3 regions of the Spirillospora sp. NPDC048824 genome follow, and region 2 is predicted to be linked to each of the others. Evidence: riboswitches for the same ligand, from Rfam matches in the RefSeq annotation. Region 2 holds a riboswitch; each other region holds the start of a gene.
The links. Region 2 has a riboswitch for cobalamin ahead of ACGFIS_RS06470 (ABC transporter substrate-binding protein). Riboswitches for the same ligand answer to the same signal wherever they lie in the genome.
Positions count from the first base shown of each region.

Region 1 (4,342 bases), on a different contig from region 2:
TTCAGCACGTTGGTGTAGAACACCTCGGTGAGCCGTTCGAGCGCCTCGCCGCCGCCCGCCCACGCGTACATCGTCGGGACGGACGAGCCGGCGCCGCGCACGGACGTCCGCTCGTAGTGCCGCATCTCCTCGATGGCCTGGACGTACGGCTTGATCTCGGCGAAGAACGCGGGGAAGTGCTCGCCGCCCCGGAAGCCTTTCATGTGGTCGTCGGCGGACGTCCAGCCGATGCGCAGGATGTAGACGGACGGCTCCTCGACGCACCGGGAGAGTTCGTAGTCCACGCACTGGGGCGCGGCGGCGAGGGAGGCGGACGCCCGCGCGTAGGCGGCCTCGAAGTCTTCGATGGACGGCGGGTCGATGCGGTAGCGGATGTACTCGACGATCATTCGGGCCCCCAGGGGATGCAAACCGGTCGGGTAATCACAGTAATCCTGTAATCACCCGACCGGTAGCGAAATGATCAACTCTTGGGCGCCGCTGAACGTCGCAGCCACGCGACCGCGCCGGCGGCCCCCGCGATGACGAGCCCGATCAGCCCGATCCACAGCCAGCCCGACGAGGTGCCCGAATCCTCGGCGGACGTGGCGTTCGCCGGGGAGGACTCGGGGGACCCGGCCGGGGGCTGGGCGCCGGCACCGGGCGAGTCGCCGGCTGCGTCACCCAGCGCCTTGGCGGGCGAGCCCTCCACGGTGAACGTGTAGGCGTCCTGCACAGGATGGCCGTCCGCGGACACGACACGCCAGGCCACCGTGTACTCGCCGTTGGGCAGCGTGCCGCCGAGCCGCTGCGTGACCTTGTTGTCGACCGCGCGCGGCTCCCCGGACTGGACCTGCTTCTCGGACGCGTCCGTCACGATCACCCGCGGCAGCCGCACCGGTTCCGAATACGTCAGGACGATCTGGGACGGCGCCTTGACCGTCGAATCCTCCTCCGGGTCGGCGGACGTCAGCGCGGTGTGCGCGGACGCCGGGGCCGCGGACATCGCCAGTACCAGCCCCGCGGCCGCGGCGCCCGCCGCGGACCGCCTCACGGCGTTCATGACGGGGTGCGTGAAGGTGTGCATCTCGGCATTCCTTTCGAGGTGGGTCATGCCCGGCTCCGGGCGCGGGTCAGGCCGAGTCCGCCGACGCCTTCTCGGCGGTCTTCGGGTTGGCGGTGACGTGCGCGGACGCGGCCGTCGCCAGCCCGAGCACGGATATGGCGGACAGGGAAGCGACCGCGCCCACCCTGCGGGCATGCGGGACGAAGGACATGACGGAACTCCGTTCGAGTCGTACGAGAAGAAGCCGGAAACGCCGCTGAATCGGCGTCCGGTGACGTACGGCGCTCGCCTCAGATGCGGGCGAGCGCCCTCGAACGCGGCGGGGGACCCCGCCGGAGGACCTGGTGCCGCAGCACACGGCCGATGGCCATGACGGCGGCCGACGCCGGTACCACGGGGGTACGGCGCGGAGGCGCCGCGGGTTCAACGGCCGGCAGGGCGACCAGGAGCCGGATCGGGCGGTCCGCCATGGCGGCGACCCGCCGGGCCAGCGACCATGCGGCCCGCTCGCCGCGCCGCAGCCACCACGCCGCCACCAGCGCGGCCACGGTGTGCGCGAGCGTCATCGCCGTCCCGCCCGTGCCGTGCGCGACCGGCAGCATCACGTCCGGACCGGCCGGCGCCGCCCCGCCCATCGCCGCGTGCATCTCCGCCGAGTGCCGCTGGATCGGCTCGGACGCGGCCGTGAACAGGGCGTGCAGAGCGAACTGGCCGCCGAGGAGGCCGCCGAGGATCGTCGCCAGCGAGCGTTCGTGGCCGACCAGCATGAACGTCACGCCCAGCACGGCGCAGAATCCCGCGACCGCCGCCCAGGCCGCAACCGTCCCCGACGCGAGCACGTGCCCCGTGATCGCAAGCGTGACGCACACGGTGGCGAACACCACCGCGCGGGCGGTTCGCAGAGCGGAGTGCGGGGCATGCGGGGACATGGCGCGACCATCCTCCCACCCGGGTCGCCGTCCACGCATCCGCCCCTTGCCACCTTTCAGACCCGCCCAACATCTTGGGGTTGCGCAAAGATCGTCATCTAGATGTAGGGTTCAATCCCGTGCTGGTTCGCCCCCGCCGTTTCGCGGCGGGGGCGACGCGAGAGGGAACCCGGTGCGAGTCCGGGACTGCCCCGCAGCGGTGAGCGGGAACGACCGCCGTCATGAAGCACTGGGCCCACGCGGCCCGGGAAGCGACGGCCAGTAGGACGCCTCGGAAGAGGCGGCGCCCGCGAGTCCGAAGACCTGCCCGCACGGTGTCCGGGACGCGTCCCGGACCGACACGTCCAGGCTTCGCGGGTGGGCCGGGGACGGAGCGCGGCGTGCCCCGGTGGGGACGGCTCGCGTCCCGTTCGCATGCCTCCGCGAGGCGGCTTGCGAGGGGAGAAGCACGTGACACAGGACCTGGCCGCGCCGCCGGCACCGGCGCCGCCCGCCGAGATCACCGCCGAGGCGGAGATCGCCGCCGAGGTCGAGGCGGCCTGCGACGGGGTACCGGGCGCCGACGCGGGACGGGTGCTGGCCGCCGTCCGCGCCTCCGGCGGGATGGACGCGGCGGCGCTGCGGGACCTCGCGATCGGCGAGGCCGGCGCGCTGGTGCCCGCCGAACCCGGCTACTCCCGGGTCGCCGCGCGGCTGCTCGGCACCAGGATCCGGGACGAGGCGGCCGCCGCCGGTGTCCGGACGTTCGCCGAATCCGTCGCCGCCGCGCACCGGGAAGGCCTCCTGGCCGACGCCCCGGCCGCGTTCGCCGCCGCCCACGCGCCGGCGCTCAACGCCCTCATCGACGAGCCGGCCGACGACCGCTTCGAGTACTTCGGGCTCCGCACCCTCTACGACCGGTACCTGCTGCGGCATCCGCGGACACGGCTCGTCCTCGAACGCCCCCAGCACTTCCTCCTGCGCGTGGCGTGCGGCCTCGCCGACACCGTGGACGATGCCGCCGAGCTGTACGGCCTGCTCAGCACGCTGTCGTACCTGCCGAGCTCGCCGACGCTGTTCAACTCCGCCGCCCGGCGCCCCCAGCTGTCGTCCTGCTTCCTGCTCGACTCGCCGCGCGACGAGCTGGAGTCGATCTACGAGCGGTACGGGCAGGTCGCGCGGCTCAGCAAGTACGCGGGCGGCATCGGGATCTCGTGGACGAAGGTCCGGTCGCGGGGCTCGCTGATCCGCGGCACCAACGGGCACTCGAACGGGATCGTCCCGTGGCTGCGCACGCTCGACTCGTCCGTCGCCGCCGTCAACCAGGGCGGACGCCGCAAGGGCGCGGCGTGCGTGTACCTGGAGCCGTGGCACGCCGACGTCGAGGAGTTCCTGGAGCTGCGCGACAACACCGGCGAGGACGCGCGCCGCACCCACAACCTCAACCTCGCCAACTGGATCCCGGACGAGTTCATGCGCCGCGTCGAGGACGACGCGACATGGTCGCTGTTCGACCCGAAGGAGGTCCCCGAGCTGGCCGACCTGTGGGGCGACGCGTTCGACGCGGCGTACCGGACGGCCGAGAAGGAGGGCCGGTACGTCCGGCAGATCCCGGCCCGCAAGCTGTACGGGCGGATGATGCGGACCCTCGCCGAGACGGGCAACGGATGGATGACGTTCAAGGACGCCGCCAACCGCGCCTGCAACCAGACCGCCGAACCGGGGGAGACCGTCCACCTCTCCAACCTGTGCACGGAGATCCTGGAGGTGACGAGCGACGGTGAGGCGGCCGTGTGCAACCTCGGGTCGGTGAACCTGGCCGCGCACGTCGGCGCGTCCGGCATGGACTGGGCGCGGCTCCGCGCGACCGTCCGCACCGCCGTCCGGTTCCTGGACCGCACCATCGACCGCGGCTTCTACCCGACGCCCGAGGCGGAGGCGGCGAACGGCAAGTGGCGGCCGATCGGCCTGGGCGTGATGGGCCTGGCCGACGTCTTCTTCACGCTCCGCCTGCCGTTCGACTCGCCGGAGGCCCGCGAGCTGTCGACGCGCATCTCCGAGGAGATCGCGCTGGCGGCCTACGACGCGTCCGCCGACCTGGCCGCCGCGCACGGACCGCTGCCCGCCTACGACCGGACGCGCACGGCCCGCGGCCGGCTCCACCTCGACCATTTCCCGGACGCGGCGCCGACCCGTCCCGCCGAATGGGAGCGGCTGCGGGCGCGCGTCGCCGAGGTCGGGCTCCGCAACTCGCTGCTGATCGCGATCGCGCCGACCGCCACGATCGCGTCGATCGCGGGCTGCTACGAGTGCATTGAGCCGCAGGTGTCCAACCTGTTCAAGCGCGAGACGCTGTCCGGGGAGTTCCTGCAGATCAACGGCTACCTGG
Region 1 is NZ_JBICUS010000005.1:194,028-198,369, reverse strand. It holds gene ACGFIS_RS12100 (group II truncated hemoglobin) at 1-389, opposite strand, end outside; gene ACGFIS_RS12095 (copper resistance protein CopC) at 464-1,093, opposite strand; gene ACGFIS_RS12090 (hypothetical protein) at 1,113-1,256, opposite strand; gene ACGFIS_RS12085 (hypothetical protein) at 1,336-1,974, opposite strand; cobalamin riboswitch at 2,081-2,300, shown strand; gene ACGFIS_RS12080 (ribonucleoside-diphosphate reductase subunit alpha) at 2,425-4,342, shown strand, end outside.
Region 1: linked by a shared signal. The riboswitch ahead of ACGFIS_RS12080 (ribonucleoside-diphosphate reductase subunit alpha) and the one ahead of ACGFIS_RS06470 (ABC transporter substrate-binding protein) in region 2 are both predicted to bind cobalamin.

Region 2 (4,342 bases):
TTCGTGATCAGACCTGCCGGCGACGCGGAGTGAGGCGGGCGCAGCTCAAGCGGAGGGTGGAGGATGACCGTCGATCGGGGAACTCTGGAAACGGCACGGCGCTCGTTGCACGGGGTTGCCGAACTCGTGCTCGCCGGGCCGCAGTACAGGCAGAGCGGAACGATACGGCTGACGGTGACCGACGGCGGCTTCGGAACCGTTCAGGAGCCGGCGCTGCGGGTGAACGGGGCGGAGCTCGTGGCGGGTGACCGGGAGATCCCGCTGAACGGCGCCACCTGCAGGGAGCTCGCTGCGGCGGCGGGCATCGAGGCCGGAGCCGCGGAAGGTCTCTACAAGGACGGCAGCGGAGTCGGCCTGGACGACGTCCTCAGCATCGACGCAGAGGCCGCGCGGCACATCGAAGAAGTCTTCGGCCGGGGCCTCGAAGCGCTGACGAGGTTCGCGCCGGAAACCACGCCGGTTCTGTGGCCGGAACACTTCGATCTGGGCATGAGCCTCGACGAGGTCAACTACGGAGTGTCCGCGGGGGACGCCTTCCTGGGCGAGCCGTATGCGTATGCCGGGCCCTGGGAGCCGCGTCAGGGGTCATTCTGGAACACCCCCTTCGGGGCGGCGCGTCCGGCGCGTCAGCTGCCCGGCGCCACGGCGATGCTCGACTTCTTCATGGAGGCGAAGGACCGTGCCGCCCGCAGTTGAGGACGGGTGGTTCGGGGGTGACCGCTGTGGTGGGCGGCGTATCGGGCCGGCCGGGGATGAGTCGGGGCGGGGGTGTGTAAGGATCGCGTGAGATCGGTGACTGGGAGGTCGTTGTGCGTCTTGGAGTTCTACTGACCGAACGCGGCGGGGCCGAGGCGCTCGGCAGGCTGGCGGACGATGTGCGGCGTGCCGCGGACGACGGCTTCTCCTCGGCGTGGATCTCGCAGATCTTCGGGGTGGACGCGCAGACCGCCCTGGCCGTGGCCGGGGGCGGGGTGCCGGGCATCGAGCTGGGGACCGCGGTGGTGCCGACGTATCCGCGGCATCCGGCCGTGATGGCGCAGCAGGCGAGGACGACGGCGCTGGCGCTCCAGGGGCGGTTCACCCTCGGCATCGGGCTGTCACACAAGATCGTCATCGAGGACATGTACGGGTACGACTTCGGCCGGCCGCTGCGCCACATGGACGAGTACCTGTCGGTGCTGTTGCCTCTGCTGGCCGGGGAGAACGCGTCGTTCAAGGGCGAGACCGTGCAGGGCGACGTGGGGCTGAGCGTCCCGAACGAGGGGCGGGTGCCCGTGCTGCTCGCGGCGCTGGGGCCCAAGATGCTCAAGCTCGCGGCGGAGCGGACCGACGGGACGGTGCTGTGGATGACCGGCCCCGTGACCGTCCGCGAGCACATCGCGCCGACCATCACGGCGGCGGCCAAGGCGGCGGGGCGCCCGGAACCACGGATCGTGTGCGTGCTGCCCGTGTGCGTCACGGACGATGCCGAGCGCGCGCGGGAGCAGGCAGGCCAGACATTCGAGATGTACGGGATGTTGCCGTCCTATCGGGCGATGATGGACCGCGAAGGAGTGGACGGCCCGGCGGACCTGGCCGTCGTCGGGGACGAGGACACGGTCGCGGCGAAGCTGGAGGAGTTGTCCGAGGCGGGCGTCACCGATTTCGTCGCCGCGGAGTTCATTCCGGGCGAAGGCCGGGGCCGGACCCGGGAGTTCCTCAAGTCCTTCACGGCGAGATGAGCTCGTAGGGATCGCCGCCGGCGCCGGAGACGCGGCCCCCCGGGCCGCAGTCCGGATGGGCGTGGTCGATCCGCCCGTCGCCGGCGTGGGCGGGTTCGGCGCCGGCGTGGGCGGGTTCGCCGCCGTGAGACGGCGGGGCGGGTGCCCGCTCCGATAGGGGGACAGGTCCGGATTCGGCGCCTGATACCGTTGCGATGCTGCGCGCCAGGAGCGAAGTCCGGTGTGAATCCGGCGCTGTCCCGCAACTGTGGTGCCCCTCTCGATGTGGCCGAGCCAGGTCGCCTCCTCGCGCGCCGACGATTCTCGACCTCGTGGAAGGGCGATCCGTCATGGATGAGCGGGCCGCGGCTTCCCTGGACCCCAGGAGGCTCCTGTGAGACCCGTACGTACCCTCGGCGCGGTGATGGCGATCGTCGCCGTCACGTTCGCGGCCGGATGCGGCGACGGCGAGACCGGCGATGCGGCCTCAGGCGCGAAGGCCGTCACCGTCCAGGCCGCCAACGGCGCGGTGACCGTCCCGGCCCGGCCCGAGCGGATCGTGTCGCTCTCCCCCACCCACACCGAGACGCTGTTCGCCATCGGCGCGGGACCGCAGGTGGTCGCCGTGGACGACTACTCCAACCACCCGCCCAACGCGCCGCGGACGAAGTTGTCGGGGTTCAAGCCGAACGCCGAGGCGGTCATCGAGTACAAGCCCGACCTCGTCGTCGTCTCCGACGACCTGAACGGCATCGTCAAGGCGCTGGAGAAGGTCGAGATCCCCGTCCTGCTGGAGCCCGCGGCGACCAACGTGGACGAGGCCTACGACGAGATCAACGACCTCGGGCTGGCCACCGGGCACGCGGCCGAGGCCGAGAAGCTCACCGGCGACATGCGGGCGAGCATCCAGAAGACGGTCGCCGCGTCCTCCAAGGCGAAGGGCCTCGGCTACTACCACGAGCTCGACAACCAGCTCCACTCCGTGACGTCCAGGACGTTCGTCGGCCAGGTGTACGGGCTGTTCGGCCTCCGCAACATCGCCGACGAGGCGGACAAGGCGAGCGGCGAGTACCCGCAGCTGTCACGCGAGTACCTCCTCAAGCAGGACCCCGACCTGATCTTCCTGGCCGACACCAAGTGCTGCGGCCAGAACGCCTCCACTCTCGCCGAGCGCCCCGGCTGGTCGGATCTGGACGCGGTCAAGAACAAGGGCGTGGTCGAACTCGACGACGACATCGCCTCCCGCTGGGGTCCCCGCCTGCCCGAGTTCGTCAAGGCGATCGGTGACGCGGTGCAGAAGATCCAGTGATCACCGCCCTCATGGACGCCCGCCCATGACCCCCCGGCCCCACCGGGGGTGGCGCGTGATGGTGCGGAAGGGGTCGCCGGAGACGGCGGGGCAGGCCAGGCTGCGGCCGCTGTCGCTCGGCCTGGCCGTCGCGCTCCTGGCCGCGACCCTGCTGGCCGGGGTGCTGGTGGGGGCGGCGGGGCTGCCCGTCGGCGGGGTGCTGCTGGCGCTGGCCGACCGGGTTCCGTTCGTGCACATCGACTCGGGGCTCGATGTCATCGACGAGAACATCCTGTTCGAGTTGCGGGTGCCGAGGGCGCTGATGGCGGCGCTGGTCGGGGGGATGCTCGCCATGGCGGGCGCCGGCTATCAGGGCGTGTTCCGCAATCCGCTCGCCGATCCGTATCTGCTGGGCGCGGCGGCGGGCGCCGGTGTCGGCGCCACGACGGTGATCGTGCTGTTGCCGGGCGACCCCGGATACGCGGTGCCGCTCGCCGCGTTCGCGGGCGCGATCGGCGGCGTGTTCCTGGCGTACGCGCTGGGCAACACGGCGGGACGCGGGAACGGGGCCGCGACGCTGGTGCTGGCCGGAGTCGCGGTGTCGTCGTTCCTGGCGGCGATCCAGACGTTCCTGCAGCAATTGAAGGCGGAGGAGCTGCAGCGGATCTTCTCGTGGCTGCTCGGCGGGGTCGGGGCGGCCGACTGGAACCAGCTGGCGCTGATCGCCCCGTACTCGCTGGTGTCGACGGTGGTCCTGCTCGCGCACGGCCGGCTGCTGGACGTGCTGAGCGTCGGGGACGAGGAGGCGGCGTCGCTCGGCCTGTCCGCGGCGCGGGTGCGGCTGACGGTGCTGGTCGCGGCGTCGCTGGCGACGGCGTGCGCGGTCGCGGTGAGCGGGCTGATCGGGTTCGTCGGGATCGTGGTGCCGCATGTGGTGCGGCGGCTGGCGGGCGGCTCGTACCGGATCGTGCTGCCGCTGTCGCTGCTGGGCGGGGCGGCGTTCCTGGAGGTGGCGGACCTGGTGGCGCGGACGGTGATCGAGCCGGGCGAGCTTCCGCTCGGCGTCGTGACGGCGTTCGTCGGCGGGCCGTTCTTCGTCGCGGTGCTGCGCGCGAGCCGCAGGCAGGTGGACACGTGACGGTACTGGTGCGGGGCCTGGACGTGGCGCTGGGCGGGCGGCCCGTGCTGAAGGGGGTGTCGCTGGACGTCCCGGCCGGGTCGTGGACGGCGATCATCGGGCCGAACGGGGCGGGGAAGTCGACGCTGATGCGCGCGGTCCTGGGGCTCGTGCCCTCGCACGGCGAGATCACCGTGGCGGGCGTGGACCTGGGGACGCTGAAGCCGAGGCAGCGGG
Region 2 is NZ_JBICUS010000003.1:20,667-25,008, forward strand. It holds gene ACGFIS_RS06455 (hypothetical protein) at 1-7, shown strand, start outside; gene ACGFIS_RS06460 (hypothetical protein) at 64-696, shown strand; gene ACGFIS_RS06465 (LLM class F420-dependent oxidoreductase) at 810-1,721, shown strand; cobalamin riboswitch at 1,897-2,019, shown strand; gene ACGFIS_RS06470 (ABC transporter substrate-binding protein) at 2,095-3,009, shown strand; gene ACGFIS_RS06475 (FecCD family ABC transporter permease) at 3,068-4,126, shown strand; gene ACGFIS_RS06480 (ABC transporter ATP-binding protein) at 4,123-4,342, shown strand, end outside.

Region 3 (4,342 bases), on a different contig from region 2:
GACGTCGCCGGGCCGGTCGAACCGCACGCCGGAGACGGTGCGCTTGGCGCGGCTGATGCGCTGCGCCATGGTCGCCTCGGGCACCAGGTAGGCCTGGGCGATCTGGCGGGTGGTCAGGCCGCCGACGGCGCGCAGCGTGAGCGCGACCGCGGACGACGGCGTCAGCGACGGGTGGGCGCACAGGAAGTAGAGCTGGAGCGTGTCGTCGCGCTCGGGTGCGGGGCCGGGCGGCGGCTCCTCGTCGGCGGTGTCCTCACGCCGGCGGCGGGCCGCGTCCGCGCGGGCCGCGTCGAGGAACTTGCGCCAGGCCACGGTGACCAGCCAGCCCTTGGGATCGCGCGGCAGGTCGTCGGGCCAGACGCGGATCGCCTCGACCAGCGCGTCCTGGACGGCGTCCTCGGCCGCGGCGAAGTCGGCTCCGCGGCGGATGAGGATCGTCAGGACGTTCGGCGTGAGGCTCCGGAGCAGAACCTCGTTCACCCGAGATGACAGTCTGTGACGTCGGGCTGCGCGGTCAGGAGCGGCCGGACCTCCAGCCACTCGTGGATCGGCTCGCCGCCCGCCCCGGGAGCGGCCGACAGCTCGCCGGCCAGCTCGATCGCGCGCTCGTAACTGTCGACGTCGATCACCGTCCAGCCGGCGATGAGGTCCTTGGTCTCGGCGAACGGGCCGTCGGTGACGGGCGGACGGCCCTCGCCGTCGTAGCGGACCCACACCCCCTCGGGCGCGAGCGCCCGGCCGTCGACGTACTCGCCGTTCGCCTCCAGGCGGGAGGCGAAGTCCTCCATGTACTTCACGTGGGCCGAGATCTCCTCAGGCGTCCACTTGTCCATCGGCACGTCGTTGACCGAGGCGGGAGCGCCGCGGTAGTGCTTGAGCAGCAGGTACTTGGCCATCGTGATTCTCCTAAGTGCTGGTGCCACCCTCGTGCTCGCCCTCACCACGGGGACGAAGCCGGTCACGGGTTCTCGACATCGCCGTCCCGACCATTCTGGCCCTCTGGACGAGCCGCCTCGCGTCCGCAGCGGCCCGCGCCCTCAGCGCCGACCTCTCATCGTGCGGCTCATCCGATGTTCCATGCCGCCGAGCCCGTGTGTCAGTCTGTCGGCGTGATCATGGTGCGGCGGGTGTGGCTGATCCGGCATGGGCAGAGCGAGTCGAACGCCGGGCTGCCGACGAACGGGCCGGCAGCCTCTCCGCTGACCGCCCGCGGACGGGAGCAGGCCCAGCGGATGGCCGCGGCGTTCACCGCGCCGCCCGCCCTCATCGTCGGCTCGCCGTTCCTCCGCGCACAGGAGACCGCCCGGCCGACCGCCGAGCGGTTTCCCGAGGTGCCCTACGAGGAATGGCCCGTCCAGGAGTTCACGTTCCTGGGCGGGTTGCATGCGCCGAGGACCACGGGGGCGCAGCGGCGGCCCCTCGCCGACGACTACTGGGAACGACTCGACCCCGATTACGTCAACGAAGGTGACGGAGAGTCCTTCCGTGCGCTCATCACGCGGGCCCGTGCCTTCCTGGAGCGCCTCGCCGACCGTCCCGAGGACGGCCTGATCGCGGTCTTCTCGCACGGCCTCTTCATGAAGGCCGTGATGTGGTCGCTGCTCACCGGGGTCACCGACCCCGACGTGGCGGCGATGCGGGGCTTCCGCCATTTCAACGGCACGTGCGTCGTCCCCAACTGCGCCGTCGTCGAGCTGTGGCGTCCGAGCGGGGAGTACGGGCTCCGCGTCGTCGTCTGCGGCGGCACGATGCATCTGGCCGAGGCGTCCACGACTCAGGAGACCACTCCGTCCGCACACCTGGATTAGGTGCACGGGGCCGGTTCGCGGGCCGGGCGATAGACTCCTTTGTGCGGATGGTTCACCCGTGCCCTGTGGGGGTCCGGGTGTCGTAAGAGGGAACCCGGTGTGATTCCGGGACTGCCCCGCAGCGGTGAGCGGGAACGACCGCCGTCATCACGCACTGGGCCACGCGGCCTGGGAAGCGACGGCCAGTAGGACGCCTCGGAAGAGGCGGTGCCCGCGAGTCCGAAGACCTGCCTCCGCCCGCGCACCGGCCGGTGCGCGGTGGTCTGCGGCCTCGTGGGACGGTCTGCGGCGCGGGGTTCGCCGTGCGCTCGTCCTTCCGAAGGCCGCCTGTGGCACAGCGAGGGAAGCCGCCATGAGCACGACCATCCTCGGATATCCCCGAATCGGGGCCCGCCGGGAACTGAAGTTCGCCACCGAGGACTACTGGGCGGGACGCGCCGACGCCGACGCGCTCGCGAAGGCCGGCGCCGAACTGCGCGCGACGGTCTGGAACGAGTTGCGCGACGCCGGCCTGGACGCCGTCCCGTCGAACACGTTCTCGTTCTACGACCAGATGCTCGACGCGAGCGTGCTGGTCGACGCCGTCCCGGACCGGTACCGGCATCTGACCGGGTTCGACCGCTACTTCGCGATGGCGCGCGGCGTCCAGGACGTCCCGCCGCTTGAGATGACCAAGTGGTTCGACACGAACTACCACTACATCGTCCCGGAGCTGGGGCCCGGCACCAGGTTCCGGCTGGCCGAGGGGGCGGCGGCCAAGCCGCTGGCGGAGTACCGGGAGGCCAAGGCGCTCGGCGTCGAGACGCGGCCGGTGCTCGTCGGCCCGCTGACCTACCTGCTTCTGGCCAAGCCCGAGGCGGGCGCGCCCGAGGGGTTCCGTCCGCTCGATCTGCTCGACGGGCTCGTCGACGTGTACGCCGAGGTGCTGGAACGCCTGGCGGGCGCGGGGGCGGAGTGGGTGCAGCTGGACGAGCCCGCCCTGGTCGCGGACCGCAGCGAGGAGGAGATCGGCGCGCTGGCGCGGGCGTACGCGCGGCTGGGGCGGCTGACCAGCAGGCCCCGGCTGATGGTCGCCACCTACTTCGGGACGATCGGGGCGGACGCGCTGCGCACCCTGGCCGGCGGCCGGGTCGAGGCGATCGGCCTGGACTTCGCCGCCGGGCCCGGCAACGTCGACGTGCTCGCCTCGGTCGGCGGGCTGCCGCGCAAGACGCTCGTGGCGGGCGTCGTGGACGGCCGCAACGTGTGGCGCGCCGACCAGCGGCGGGCCAGGGCCGTCTGCGCGTCGCTGCTCGGGCTCGTCGACCAGGTGGTGGTGAGCACGTCCTGCTCGCTGCTGCACGTCCCGATCGACCTGGACTCCGAGACGTCGCTGAACGGCGGCGTCCGGGGCCGGCTCGCGTTCGCCCGGCAGAAGGTCGCCGAGGTCGTCGCGCTCGGCCGGGCGCTGCGCGAGGACGTCCCGGCCCCGGCCGACGCGCCGGCGCCGGCCGCGCGCGTCGACCGGGCCGTCCGGGAACGGCTGGGGTCGATCGGCGACACGCGCCGCGGCGACCGCGCCGCCCGGTTCGCCGCCCAGCGGGACGCCCTGGGGCTGCCGGAACTGGCCACGACGACGATCGGTTCGTTCCCGCAGACCCCCGAGATCCGCCGGGCCCGCGCCGACCGCCGCGCCGGGCGTATCACCGCCGACGCCTACGAGCGGGCGATGAAGGACGAGATCGCCCGCGTCATCGCGCTGCAGGAGGACCTGGGGCTGGACGTCCTCGTGCACGGCGAACCCGAGCGCAACGACATGGTGCAGTACTTCGCCGAGCAGCTCGACGGGTACGCGGCGACCGAGCACGGGTGGGTGCAGTCGTACGGGTCGCGGTACGTCCGGCCGCCGATCCTGCACAGCGACGTCGCGCGTCCCCGTCCTATGACGGTGGAGTGGGCGACGTACGCGCAGTCGCTGACGGACAGGCCGGTGAAGGGGATGCTGACCGGCCCGGTCACCATGCTCGCCTGGTCGTTCGTCCGGGACGACCAGCCGCTCGCCGACACCGCCCGGCAGGTCGCGCTCGCCCTCCGCGACGAGATCGCCGACCTGGAGGCGGCCGGGATCAGGATCATCCAGGTGGACGAGCCCGCGCTGCGCGAGCTGCTGCCGCTGCGGGACGCCGACCGTCCCGCCTACCTGGACTGGGCGGTCGGCGCGTTCCGCCTCGCCACCTCGGGCGTCACCGACACCACGCAGATCCACACCCACATGTGCTACTCGGAGTTCGGCGAGATCATCGGGGCGATCGGGGCGCTGGACGCCGACGTCACCAGCGTCGAGGCGGCCCGCTCGCACATGGAACTGGTCGGCGACCTGCGCGCCGCCGGGTACGAGAACGGCATCGGGCCCGGCGTGTGGGACATCCACTCCCCGCGCGTCCCCGGCGCCGGGGAGATGGAGGAGAACCTGCGGCGCGCGCTGCGGGCCGTCGAGCCGGCGCGGCTGTGGGTGAACCCCGATTGCGGGTTGAAGACGCGCGCCTACCCGGAGA
Region 3 is NZ_JBICUS010000006.1:154,764-159,105, reverse strand. It holds gene ACGFIS_RS13940 (RNA polymerase sigma factor) at 1-480, opposite strand, end outside; gene ACGFIS_RS13935 (YciI family protein) at 477-896, opposite strand; gene ACGFIS_RS13930 (histidine phosphatase family protein) at 1,116-1,808, shown strand; cobalamin riboswitch at 1,840-2,058, shown strand; gene metE (5-methyltetrahydropteroyltriglutamate--homocysteine S-methyltransferase) at 2,161-4,342, shown strand, end outside.
Region 3: linked by a shared signal. The riboswitch ahead of metE (5-methyltetrahydropteroyltriglutamate--homocysteine S-methyltransferase) and the one ahead of ACGFIS_RS06470 (ABC transporter substrate-binding protein) in region 2 are both predicted to bind cobalamin.